One region of the Pseudomonas sp. HN2 genome, then DNA from elsewhere that is predicted to be linked to it. Evidence: predicted binding sites of a transcription regulator. Region 1 holds the regulator's gene; each other region holds the start of a gene.
What was found. Region 1 encodes sigma-54, which starts transcription at its own class of promoters, with help from an activator protein. Its sites were predicted from a motif close to ANTGGCATNNANNTTGCTNT; they were not measured.
Positions count from the first base shown of each region.

Region 2: a site for sigma-54 is predicted at 2,003-2,022, ahead of glnA (type I glutamate--ammonia ligase). Genes of this name have one in related genera too.
Region 3: a site for sigma-54 is predicted at 2,246-2,265, ahead of LIS66_RS08945 (CmpA/NrtA family ABC transporter substrate-binding protein). Genes of this name have one in related genera too.

Region 1 covers NZ_CP085885.1:999,193-1,003,639, reverse strand. Annotated here, with positions in the region: gene lptB (LPS export ABC transporter ATP-binding protein) at 1-512, shown strand, start outside; gene LIS66_RS04255 (RNA polymerase factor sigma-54) at 679-2,169, shown strand; gene hpf (ribosome hibernation-promoting factor, HPF/YfiA family) at 2,243-2,551, shown strand; gene ptsN (PTS IIA-like nitrogen regulatory protein PtsN) at 2,564-3,028, shown strand; gene rapZ (RNase adapter RapZ) at 3,031-3,888, shown strand; gene LIS66_RS04235 (HPr family phosphocarrier protein) at 3,904-4,179, shown strand; gene LIS66_RS04230 (ZIP family metal transporter) at 4,218-4,447, opposite strand, start outside.
Region 2 covers NZ_CP085885.1:376,731-381,177, forward strand. Annotated here, with positions in the region: gene LIS66_RS01675 (DUF4124 domain-containing protein) at 1-211, opposite strand, end outside; gene glnA (type I glutamate--ammonia ligase) at 503-1,909, opposite strand; gene thiI (tRNA uracil 4-sulfurtransferase ThiI) at 2,237-3,691, shown strand; gene typA (translational GTPase TypA) at 3,831-4,447, shown strand, end outside.
Region 3 covers NZ_CP085885.1:2,003,824-2,008,270, reverse strand. Annotated here, with positions in the region: gene rlmKL (bifunctional 23S rRNA (guanine(2069)-N(7))-methyltransferase RlmK/23S rRNA (guanine(2445)-N(2))-methyltransferase RlmL) at 1-135, opposite strand, end outside; gene rmf (ribosome modulation factor) at 666-881, shown strand; gene LIS66_RS08950 (quinone-dependent dihydroorotate dehydrogenase) at 1,139-2,158, opposite strand; gene LIS66_RS08945 (CmpA/NrtA family ABC transporter substrate-binding protein) at 2,377-3,588, shown strand; gene LIS66_RS08940 (ANTAR domain-containing response regulator) at 3,603-4,178, shown strand.

The sequences.
Region 1 (4,447 bases):
TGCACGGCCGCGCCAAGGCCGGTATCGGCTATCTGCCGCAAGAAGCGTCGATCTTCCGCAAACTGTCGGTCGCCGACAACATCATGGCGATCCTCGAGACCCGTCCTGAACTCGACAAGGCCGGTCGTCGCAAGGAGCTGGAAAGCCTGTTGCAGGAATTCCACATCAGCCACATCCGCGACAACCTCGGCATGAGCCTGTCCGGTGGCGAGCGTCGCCGGGTGGAAATCGCTCGCGCTCTGGCCACTGCGCCGAAATTCATCCTGCTCGACGAACCGTTCGCCGGTGTCGACCCGATCTCGGTCGGCGACATCAAGCAGATCATCCACCACCTCAAGGCCAAGGGCATCGGGGTGCTGATCACCGACCACAACGTCCGTGAGACGCTGGATATCTGCGAAACCGCTTACATCGTCAACGACGGTCAACTGATCGCTGAAGGCGATGCCGAGACCATCCTGGCCAACGATCTGGTCAAGGAAGTGTATCTGGGTCACGAGTTCCGCCTGTAAGCGCGCCAGCGCTGTATCGATTCAAGGCGCATTTATCCGCTTTAATTGTTACAGCGCTCTAGGCAAACACTTCAGTTTCAGGCATATAATTTGCTTAAGTTTGGCGCTTCGGCGCCCTGTAGTGGATGGCGCAAAGCGCCGGCGAATAAGGTGTTAAGCCCCTGCCATGAAACCATCGCTAGTCTTGAGAATGGGCCAGCAGCTGACGATGACACCGCAGCTGCAACAGGCCATCCGCCTGCTCCAATTGTCGACCCTGGACCTGCAACAGGAAATCCAGGAGGCTCTGGAATCCAATCCGATGCTCGAACGCCAGGAAGAAGGCGACGACTTCGATAACGCCGACCCCTTGGCCGACAACGCCGAACAGAAGCCCGCCGAAATCCAGGAACCCTCGTATCAGGAAGCCGCGCCGACGGTGGACAACCTTGAAGATGGCGAATGGAACGAGCGCATCCCCAACGAACTGCCGGTAGACACCGCCTGGGAAGATGTTTATCAGACCAGCGCCAGCAGCCTGCCCAGCAGCGATGACGACGAGTGGGATTTCACCACCCGCACTTCCGCCGGCGAGAGCCTGCAGAGCCATCTGCTCTGGCAACTGAACCTGGCGCCGATGTCCGACACCGATCGCCTGATCGCCGTGACCCTGATCGATTGCATCAACAATCAGGGTTACCTGGACGAAACGCTCGAAGAAATTCTCGAAGCGTTCGACCCGGAACTGGACATCGAGCTCGACGAAATCGAAGCCGTCCTGCATCGCATCCAGCAATTCGAGCCCGCCGGGATCGGCGCACGCAACCTCAGCGAATGCCTGCTGCTGCAATTGCGCCAGCTGCCCGCGAAGACGCCGTGGCTCACCGAGGCCAAACGTCTGGTCGCCGATTACATCGACCTGCTCGGCAGCCGCGATTACAGCCAGTTGATGCGGCGCATGAAGCTCAAGGAAGACGAACTGCGCCAGGTCATCGAACTGGTGCAGAGCCTCAATCCGCGTCCGGGCTCGCAGATCGAATCGACCGAAGCCGAATACGTCATTCCCGATGTGATCGTGCGCAAGGACAACGAGCGCTGGCTGGTGGAACTGAACCAGGAATCGGTGCCACGCCTGCGCGTCAACGCCCAGTACGCCGGTTTTGTGAAGCGTGCCGACACCAGCGCCGACAACACTTTCATGCGCAATCAGTTGCAGGAAGCCCGCTGGTTCATCAAGAGCCTGCAGAGCCGCAACGAAACCCTGATGAAAGTGGCCACGCAGATCGTCGAACATCAGCGCGGTTTCCTCGAATATGGCGACGAAGCGATGAAGCCGCTGGTGCTGCATGACATCGCCGAAGCGGTCGGCATGCACGAGTCGACGATCTCACGGGTGACCACCCAAAAATTCATGCATACCCCGCGCGGTATTTATGAACTGAAATACTTTTTCTCCAGCCACGTCAGCACCTCCGAAGGCGGCGAATGCTCGTCCACGGCGATTCGCGCGATCATCAAGAAACTGGTCGCGGCGGAAAATCAGAAAAAGCCGTTGAGTGACAGCAAGATCGCTGGTTTACTGGAGGCACAAGGCATTCAGGTGGCTCGCCGCACCGTCGCCAAGTACCGCGAATCCCTCGGAATCGCGCCTTCGAGCGAACGCAAGCGGTTGATGTAAGCCACGTTACAGCGTTCCAGTGGCAGGCTTTTCGGCCTGCCGCTTTATGCACTGGCAACGAAGGAGAAGCTGTATGCAAGTCAACATCAGTGGACACCAACTGGAAGTGACCCAACCTCTGCGTTCCTACATCGAGGAAAAACTCCAACGACTGGAGCGACATTTCGACAAGATCACCAACGTGCAGGTCACGATGTGCGTCGAAAAGCTGAAGCAGAAGATCGAAGCCACCTTGCATATCCCCGGCAGCGAAGTGGTCGCCAACGCAGAAGATACCGACATGTATGCTGCGATCGACTCACTCACCGACAAGCTGGATCGCCAACTCAAAAAGCATAAGGAAAAGACCCAGAGCCTCCTCCAGGGCGCAACCGGTCGTTAACCCCCCTATCCCATGATCCGACTTGAAACCATCCTGACCCCCGGCCGTTCCCAGGTGAACGCGCCGGGCGGCAGCAAGAAAAAAGCCCTCGAACAGATTGCCAACCTGATCCACCGCGAAGTGCCGGATCTGGCGATGCAGGATGTCTTCGAGGCGCTGATCGCCCGTGAGAAACTCGGCTCCACCGGTTTCGGCAACGGCATCGCCATTCCCCACTGCCGCCTCAAGGGCTGCACGGCGCCGGTCAGCGCGCTGCTGCACCTCGAAGCCCCGATCGATTTCGACGCCATCGACGGCGCCCCGGTGGACCTGCTGTTCGTGCTGCTGGTCCCGGAAGCCGCGACCGATGCGCACCTGGAATTGCTGCGCCAGATCGCCAGCATGCTCGACCGCAAGGAAGTGCGCGAAAAACTGCGCAGCGCTCCGAGCAACGAGGCCTTGTACCAGGTTGTACTGGACGAGCAGAACGGGCACTAATCATGCGTTTGATCATCGTCAGTGGCCGTTCGGGCTCGGGTAAAAGTACCGCCCTGAATGTCCTTGAAGACAACGGTTACTACTGCATCGACAACCTCCCGGCCGGCTTGCTGCCGGAACTGGCCGAGCGCGCGTTGATCCACACCGAGCTGGCGCAGCCGCTGGTCGCGGTATCGATCGATGCGCGCAACCTGCCGAGCCATCTGTCTCGTTTCCCCGAATTGCTCGAAGACGTGCGGGCCAAGCATATCAAGTGCGATGTGCTCTATCTGGACGCCGACGAAGAAACCCTGCTCAAGCGTTTTTCCGAGACCCGTCGTCGTCACCCGTTGAGCAACGCCAATCGCTCCCTGGCCGAAGCCATCCACGATGAAAGCGCCCTGCTCGGCCCGATCGCCGATCTGGCCGACCTGAAAATCAACACCACCCACCTCAATCTGTATCAACTGCGCGACACCCTGAAGTTACGCCTGTTGAATCAGCCCGAGCCGGGTACGGCGTTCCTGGTCGAATCGTTTGGTTTCAAGCGCGGCATGCCAGTCGATGCCGATCTGGTCTTCGACGTCCGCTGCCTGCCCAATCCGTACTGGAAACCGGAGCTGCGTGCGCAGTCGGGTCTCGATGCACCAGTGGCCGAGTACCTGGCGGAACAGCCGGATGTCGAAGAAATGTATCAGGACATCTACGCCTATCTGAACAAGTGGCTGCCACGTTTCGCCGCCAGCAACCGCGCCTACGTCACCATTGCCATTGGCTGCACCGGCGGGCACCACCGCTCCGTCTACCTGACCGAACGCCTGGGTCAGGCCCTGCAGAAAACCCTGAAGAACGTCCAGGTTCGCCACCGCGACCTCACCTAAAGGATTCACACCGCGATGCCTGCTCGTGAAATCGAAATCATCAATAAGCTGGGCCTGCATGCCCGGGCATCGGCCAAATTTGTCGGCGTGGCCGGCAAGTTTCCGGAGACTACGATAAGAGTCGGCCGCACGCCCGAGACAGCAGTGGACGGTAAAAGCATCATGGCGATGATGATGCTCGCGGCTGGCAAGGGCACCAAAATCCATTTGAGCACCGAAGGCGAACAGGCTCAGGAAGCTATGGACGCCTTGGTCGAACTGATCAACAACTACTTCGACGAAGGCGAATGATCCGCCAATGAGGGAGCTTGCTCCCTCCTCACCTTCATTCAACCCAACGCCGTATCCATCACCATCATCAGACAAAACCCGATCAACAAGCCAAGGCTGGCCAGCTTGTCATGTCCGTGCCGGCGCGACTCCGGAATCACTTCGTGAGTCACCACCAGCAACATCGCCCCGGCCGCCAGCGCCAGCCCCAGTGGCAACAGCACTTGAGCCAGACTGACGAGCCACGCGCATAACAACGCGAACACCGGTTCGACCAGCCCTGACGCCG
Region 2 (4,447 bases), 620 kb from region 1:
GCTGGCGCTCATCGGGACCGGGTGCTTGCGGAGCGCTCGGTGCTTGCGGTTCGACCCGATTGAGGGGCGGCAGGTCGACCGGTTGCGCCTGCACGCCGTCCGGCGGCTGGTTGCTGTATGCGGTGTTGCCGTTGGCGTCGGTGTACTTGTAGATCTGCGCAGCGGCGGGCAGGGCGATCAGCAGCAGAATGTAGAGAAACGTGCGACCCATGAATTCGACCGGGGTTGGAAACTGTGGGTAGCAGCATAGGACAGGTGAGGCGGTTGGCCCAGCCCGGTCTCACCCTAACCCTCTCCCAGAGGGAGAGGGAACCGACCTTGTTGTTTGCATGAGTTACAGCGACCTGAAATTCCCCTGTGAACTCAGGTTTTGAAGAGCATGAAGATCAGTTCCTTCTCCCTCTGGGAGAGGGTTAGGGTGAGGGGGCTTTTGATCTGCAATGAAAAAAGGCCTCCCGAAGGAGGCCTCTTTTGTCACGCCGCTTTGCGCAGCGCTACCGGATCAGCAGCTGTAGTACAGCTCATATTCCAGTGGGTGTACGAAGGTGCGAACCTTGATTTCTTCTTCCGATTTCAGCGCGATGTAGGCGTCGATGAAGTCGTCGGAGAACACGCCGCCCTTGGTCAGGAACGCGCGGCCCTTGTCCAGCTCTTCCAGGGCTTCTTTCAGGCTGCCGCAAACCTGTGGAATCTCTTTCGCCTCTTCAGGCGGCAGGTCGTACAGGTTCTTGTCGGCGGCATCGCCTGGGTGGATCTTGTTCTGGATACCGTCCAGACCGGCCATCAGCAGGGCTGCGAAAGCCAGGTACGGGTTGGCGGCCGGATCCGGGAAGCGCGCTTCGATACGGCGGGCTTTCGGGCTCGACACGTAAGGAATGCGGATCGAAGCGGAACGGTTGCGCGCCGAGTAGGCCAGCATTACCGGCGCTTCGAAGCCTGGTACCAGACGCTTGTAGGAGTTGGTCGCCGGGTTGGTGAAGCCGTTCAGGGCCTTACCGTGCTTGATGATCCCGCCGATGAAGTACAGAGCGGTGTCGGACAGGCCGGCATAGCCTTCGCCTGCGAAGGTGTTCTTGCCGTCTTTCCAGATCGACATGTGTACGTGCATGCCCGAACCGTTGTCGCCGTACAGTGGCTTCGGCATGAAGGTCGCGGTGCGGCCGTAAGCGTCGGCCACGTTGTGCACAACGTATTTCAGGGTTTGAACTTCGTCGGCCTTCTTCACCAGGGTGTTGAACTTGACGCCGATTTCGTTCTGGCCGGCAGTTGCCACTTCGTGGTGGTGAACTTCAACCGACTGACCCATTTCTTCCAGTGCGTTGCACATGGCGGTACGGATTTCGTGGTCGTGGTCGAACGGTGGAACCGGGAAGTAGCCGCCTTTCACGCCTGGACGGTGACCCTTGTTGCCGCCTTCGATGTCCTGGTCGGACATCCACGAACCTTGCTCGGAGTAGATCTTGAACATCGAGCCGGAGATGTCCGACTTGAATTTCACCGAGTCGAAGATGAAGAATTCTGGCTCTGGACCGGCGAATACGGTGTCACCGATACCGGTGGCTTTCAGGTGCTCTTCGGCGCGCTTGGCGATCGCACGTGGGTCGCGATCGTAGCCCTGCATGCTCGAAGGTTCGATGATGTCGCACACCAGAATCAGGGTTGGGTCTTCGGTGAACGGATCGAGTACGGCCGTTTCGTCGACCGGCATCAGGATCATGTCGGAGGCTTCGATGCCTTTCCAGCCGGAGATGGAGGAACCGTCGAACATCTTGCCGACTTCGAAGAAGTCGTCATCCAGCGCATCGCGAGCCGGCATGGTCACGTGGTGCTGAGTGCCTTTGGTGTCCGTGAAGCGCAGATCAATCCACTTGACGTCATGATCTTTGATGAGTTGAACCGACTTCGACATAGTGTCCTCCGGGTGAATTAGGGCGGGTAGTGGATGCCCTTAATAATGGTGATGCCGGCGCGAATACTCTGCCAAGGCAACCTGCCTCACAAGGGAGCAAATTGCATGCCAGTGCCCCAGCATGGGTTTTTTGCCCCAAATTCACGCTTATTAAGGTGCGCGAGCTACTGAATCGACAAATCTCGCCCCGTAATGTTGCGTTTGAATTCAGAAATGACCTGTTTTGGTGCGCGCAAAACCTTCTGCACATTAACTGGTTAAACCTTGAGCAATTTCCGCTATAATCCGCGCCCCCCTTTTTCGGCTGGCCGTTCGCGCGCTGTTTTCATGAAACTTATCGTAAAAGTCTTCCCCGAGATCACCATCAAAAGCCGACCTGTCCGGACGAAATTCATCCGCCAGTTGGCCAAGAACATCCGCACCGTGCTCCGTGACCTGGACCCGGCCGTGGTGGTGAACGGTGTGTGGGACAATCTCGAGCTGGAAACCCGCGTCACCGACCCCAAAGCCTTGAAAGAGATGGGCGAACGCCTGACCTGCATGCCGGGCATCGCGCACTTTCTGCAGATCGACGAGTACCCGCTGGGCGACTTCGACGACATCACCGAAAAGTGCAAACAGCACTACGGCGATGCGCTGGCCGGGAAGATTTTCTCGGTGCGCTGCAAGCGCGCGGGCAAGCATGCGTTCAGCTCGATGGACGTCGAAAAATACGTCGGCAGCAAGCTGCGTCGTGAGTGCGGTGCCGCCGGAATCGACCTGAAAGCGCCAGAAATCGAAGTTCGTATCGAAGTTCGCGACAAACGGTTGTTCGTGATTCACAGCCAGCACAACGGCATCGGCGGTTACCCGCTCGGTGCGCTGGAGCAGACGCTGGTGTTGATGTCCGGCGGCTTCGATTCGACCGTGGCGGCTTACCAGATCATGCGCCGCGGCCTGATGGCGCATTTCTGCTTCTTCAATCTCGGCGGGCGTGCCCACGAATTGGGCGTGATGGAAGTCGCGCACTTCATCTGGAAGAAGTACGGCAGCTCGCAACGCGTGCTATTTGTCAGTGTGCCGTTCGAGGAAGTGCTGGGCGAAATTCTCGGCAAAGTCGATAACAGTCATATGGGCGTGGTTTTGAAGCGTATGATGTTGCGCGCCTCGTCCGAGATCGCCGAACGCCTGCACATCGATGCGCTGGTGACCGGTGAAGCGATCTCCCAGGTGTCGAGCCAGACGCTGCCGAACCTGTCGGTGATCGACTGCGTGACTGACAAGCTGGTGCTGCGGCCGCTGATCGTCGCGCACAAGCAGGACATCATCGATACCGCCAACGAGATCGGCACCGCCGATTTCGCCCGGCACATGCCGGAATACTGCGGCGTGATTTCGGTCAACCCGAAGACCGCCGCCAAGCGTGGCCGGGTTGAGCACGAAGAGAAAGAATTCGACATGGCGGTGCTCGAGCGTGCGCTCGCCAACGCCAAACTGGTGCCGATCGATCGGGTGATCGACGAATTGGGCCAGGATTTGCAGATTGAAGAAGTCAGCGAAGCGCTGGCCGGTCAGATCGTGATCGACATCCGCCACCCGGATGCCGCCGAGGATGACCCGCTGGAACTCGCCGGCATAGAGGTACAGACGATGCCGTTCTATGCAGTGAACGCACGTTTCAAGGAACTGGACCCTACTCGCCAGTACCTGCTGTATTGCGACAAAGGCGTGATGAGTCGCCTGCATGCCCACCATTTGCTCAGTGAGGGGCATGCCAATGTGCGCGTTTATCGACCGAGCTAAGTGCCCGGGGCTGTTTGCCTGTGGCCTGCGTCACCGGCCCCCCGACACCGCCGTCAAGCTGTAACGGCCATGCCGGACACTACTGCTAATCGCTGCCATGACTTGTCAGCAAACCGAATCCTCTGATCGAGATACACAAGTGATCGAAAATCTACGCAACATCGCCATCATTGCCCACGTTGACCACGGTAAAACCACCCTGGTAGACAAACTCCTGCGTCAATCCGGCACTCTGGAGCGCAACGAGCTCAACGACGAGCGCGTGATGGACTCCAACGACCAGGAAAAAGAGCGCGGTATTACCATTCTGGCGAAGAACACCGCCATCAACTGGAACGGCTACCACATCAACATCGTGGACACCCCGGGCCACGCCGACTTCGGCGGCGAAGTTGAACGCGTAATGTCGATGGTCGACTCCGTTCTGCTGCTGGTTGACGCTCAAGACGGCCCTATGCCGCAAACCCGCTTCGTGACCAAGAAGGCTTTCGAAGCCGGCCTGCGTCCAATCGTGGTGATCAACAAGGTTGACCGTCCAGGCGCGCGTCCGGACTGGGTTCTGGACCAGATCTTCGACCTGTTCGACAACCTCGGTGCTACCGAAGAACAACTGGACTTCCAGGTTGTTTACGCTTCGGCCCTGAACGGCATTGCCGGTCTGGACCACACCGCCATGGCGGAAGACATGACTCCGCTGTACCAGGCGGTAGTCGACCACGTTCCGCCTCCGGCCGTTGACCGTGACGGTCCGTTCCA
Region 3 (4,447 bases), 1.0 Mb from region 1:
TTCCATGGTTGCCATGCCACGCACGGCGGAGGTGTGCTCGCGCGCTTCTTCAAGGCCAAGCCCGACGGCTTCCTCGATGAGCAGGCCTTCAAGGCCTTTGGGGCAAGTGAGGAAGAGTTCGAAACGATCGGACATGGTAATTCCAGAGCCTTTGGCTAGTGGGCCGGCAACGCATTGCCGACCCGGTTTTCAATCAGGCGCTTTTCTGAAAGAGCGCCCGCGTGGCACGAAGGTGTGCCGTTCCATCCCCGCTGCTCGGGTTAAAAGAGCTTAGATGCCGGGACAGATAAAAAAGTTGGTGAAACAAAAAGACTGAAAGCGACCCTTCGTCGAATAGTACCCAAGCGCAAACGTGGGTCATTCTCACTTGAAGATTAACCCGCCGGGTCAGCGGGGCGCCGATCATACCGGGGTTTGCGCGTTGATCGTTGAATAAATACGCGGTTACTTATCGCCATAGCATCCTTTCCGTTACGTGCTTATGACAAAACGATCATTCCCTCGATGTGACTCATTGGTTAGAACTGAGCACAGGTTGACGTCGCAACGGCGTCAACACCTTGGCTCGCCACGCCGGCAGCGAGCCGAACGATGGCAGGTTTTTTCTGCCAGACCTCAATTGAGGTCAACGCGACACTACAGTCAACAAGTGAGGGAAACACCCTATGAGAAGACTTAAGCGTGATCCGTTGGAAAGAGCATTTTTGCGCGGATATCAATATGGCGTTGGTGGCAAATCCCGTGAGCTTTGCCCATTTACTCTACCGTCGGTACGCCAAGCCTGGATCAACGGCTGGCGAGAAGGACGCGGCGACAACTGGGACGGTATGACCGGCACTGCGGGAATCCACAGACTCAACGAACTTCACGCCGTCGGCTGACACAGGGCATTTATTCCGACACGACAATCTGAATCTGCACTGAATTAACCACGCACGTCCCTCCCGGACGGCGGGCTACGGCCCAGGGGCTCCTTCGAGGAGCCCTTTTTTATGCCTGCTACATTATTTGTGCCATACACAAAACCTGTAGGAGTGAGCCTGCTCGCGATAGCTTTCTTTCGGTCACTTCATCAGCGACTGACAGACCGCCATCGCGAGCAGGCTCACTCCTACAAGGGAACAGTGGTGTCTACGGATCAGCGCAATGCGGCGATCGCATCCACCGATTCACGAATCAGCGCCGGACCTTTATAGATGAAGCCCGAATAGATCTGCACCAGGCTCGCGCCAGCAGTGATTTTCTCCGCCGCGTGCTTGCCTTCGGTAATCCCGCCCGCGGCAATGATCGGCAAGCGCCCGGCCAACTCGCCCGACAGCACTTTCACGGTGTGGGTGCTCTTCTCACGCACCGGCGCCCCCGACAGACCGCCCGCCTCGTCGCCATGTTCCATGCCTTCGACGCCGACACGGCTCAGGGTGGTGTTGGTGGCAATCACCGCGTCCATCCCGGTTTCGAGCAGCGCCTGGGCCACCTGCGCGGTTTCTTCGTCGGTCATGTCCGGCGCAATCTTGATCGCCAGCGGCACATGCTTGCCGTGACGCAACGCCAGTTCGGCGCGGCGCGTGGCCAGATCCGCAAGCAATTGCTTGAGCGAGTCACCGAACTGCAGGCTGCGCAGGCCCGGAGTGTTCGGCGAGCTGACGTTGACGGTGACGTAGCTGGCGTGGGCGTAGACCTTGTCCAGGCAGATCAGGTAGTCGTCGACCGCACGCTCGACCGGGGTGTCGAAGTTCTTGCCGATATTGATCCCCAGCACGCCTTGGTATTTCGCCGCAGCGACCCGCGCCAGCAGGTTATCCACACCGAGGTTGTTGAAACCCATGCGGTTGATGATCGCCTCGGCTTCCGGCAGGCGGAAGATCCGCGGTTTCGGATTACCCGGCTGCGGACGCGGGGTCACGGTGCCGATTTCGACGAAACCGAAACCCAGTTGCGCAAAGCCATCGATGGCCGCGCCATTCTTGTCCAGACCTGCCGCCAGCCCCACCGGGTTCGGGAACTCGAGCCCCATGACGGTCACCGGCATCTTCGCCGGTGCCTTGCTCAGCAAGCCGTTGAGACCCAAACGTCCGCCCGCGCCGATCAGATCCAGCGACAGATCGTGGGAGGTTTCCGGGGAAAGTTTGAACAACAGCTGACGGGCCAGGGTGTACATGGGCGGCAATGACTCGGGCGGCGAAAAGAGGCGGCGATTATAGCCGGGCATCGTCCCCCGGCGCGAGGCGCCTGCACGAATCAGGTGACTGGCATATGCCTTGCACCGCCCTGTTCATCAGTCTGCCGACCAATGACGGCGCGCAGACCAGGACAATGGCGTCGTCCTCGGGTTTTGCCTGCGCAGAATCCGGGACGACGTTTTTTTTGAGGTAGCGTATGAACGAAACGTCCATGGGGCCTCTGGCCTGGGTCAATGGCAGCGATGCGCCGGAAAAGAGCGCGATCAATCTCGGCTTCATGGCACTGAGCGACTGCGCCTCGGTGGTGGTCGCCGCCACCCAGGGCTTCGCCCAGCCCTACGGGCTGACGCTGAACCTCAAGCGGCAGGCGTCGTGGGCCAACCTGCGCGACCAACTGGTCAGCGGCGAACTGGATGCCGCCCACAGCCTGTACGGGCTGATTTATGCGGTGCACCTGGGCATCGGCGGGATCGCCCCGACCGACATGGCAGTGCTGATGGGCCTGAACCAGAATGGCCAGAGTCTCAACCTCTCGCATGGTCTACAGCAGGCTGGCGTGAACAGTCCTGAAGCGCTGGATCGGCATGTGCACCAAAGCCGCGCAAAACTGACCTTCGCCCAGACCTTCCCCACCGGCACCCACGCGATGTGGCTTTATTACTGGCTGGCGAGCCAGGGCATTCACCCGTTGCAGGATGTCGACAGCGTGGTGGTGCCGCCACCGCAAATGGTCGCGCACCTGCAAGCCGGGCGCATCGACGGTTTTTGCGTCGGCGAACCGTGGGCAGCCAGCGCGGTGCAGCAGGATCTGGGTTTCACTTTAGCCACCAGCCAGAGCATCTGGCCCGACCACCCGGAAAAAGTCCTCGGCTGCACCCGTGAATTCGTCGAGCAATACCCGAACACAGCGCGGGCGCTGGTCATGGCCATTCTTGAGGCCAGCCGCTTTATCGAACAAAGCCCGGAGAATCGCCGCAGCACCTCGCAATTGCTCAGTGCCGCCGAATACCTCGACACCCCGGCCGCGTGCATCGAACCGCGCTTCATGGGTGACTACGCCGACGGCCTCGGCAATCGCTGGCAGGACCCGCACGCGCTGCGCTTTCATGGCGCAGGCGAGGTCAATCTGCCCTATCTCTCCGACGGCATGTGGTTCATGACCCAGTTCCGCCGCTGGGGTCTGCTGCGCGAGGATCCGGATTATCTGGCCGTCGCCCGGAAGGTTCAGCGTCTGGATCTGTACCGCGAGGCCGCCAGCGCTGTCGGTGTGGCAACTGCCCATGCAGACCTGCGCAGCAGCCAGTTGCTCGACGGCAAGGTCTGGGACGGCAGCGATCCGGCGGGCTATGCTCGCAGTTTCAAACTGCATGCCCTGAACGACGCCGCCCCCCTTCTCGCCCAGCGCTGACAGGAGACGCCAACATGTTGCGCATTCTGCTGATCAACGACACTGCGAAAAAAGTCGGCCGCCTGAAAGCGGCGCTGACCGAGGCCGGCTTCGAGGTGATCGACGAGTCAGGGCTGACCATCGACTTGCCGGCGCGCGTCGAAACGGTGCGCCCGGACGTGATCCTGATCGATACCGAGTCACCGAGCCGTGATGTCATGGAGCAAGTGGTGCTGGTCAGCCGCGACCAGCCACGGCCGATCGTGATGTTTACCGACGAACATGACCCGGGCGTGATGCGTCAGGCGATCAAGTCCGGGGTCAGCGCCTACATCGTCGAAGGCATCCACGCCCAGCGTCTGCAGCCGATTCTCGATGTGGCGATGGCACGCTTCGAGAGTGACCAGGCCTTGCGCGCGCAATTGCAGGCCCGTGACCAGCAACTGGCCGAGCGCAAGCGCATCGAACTGGCCAAGGGTTTGTTGATGAAAATGAAGGACTGCAACGAAGAAGAGGCCTACACCCTGATGCGCCGCCAGGCCATGAGCCGGCAGCAGAAGCTGATTCAGGTGGCGGAGCAGATTATTGCCATGAGTGAGTTGCTGGGCTGAGGCGTTCTCACCGCTGAAGAGCCCCTCACCCTAGCCCTCTCCCGGAGGGAGAGGGAACCGATTGGGGGATGCTCGGGAAATACGCCGACCTGCAATTTCTTTTGTGAATCCATAATCGACTCGGTCGTTCAGGTCGATGTTTGACGTCAGACACCTCGGTCAGTCCCCTCTCCCTCTGGGAGAGGGCTAGGGTGAGGGGCTTTTGCTTTTCAGCTTTTGGCACAAATCTCGCTATGTAATCCGCACAGGTAACCAACGGCGGTTGCCCC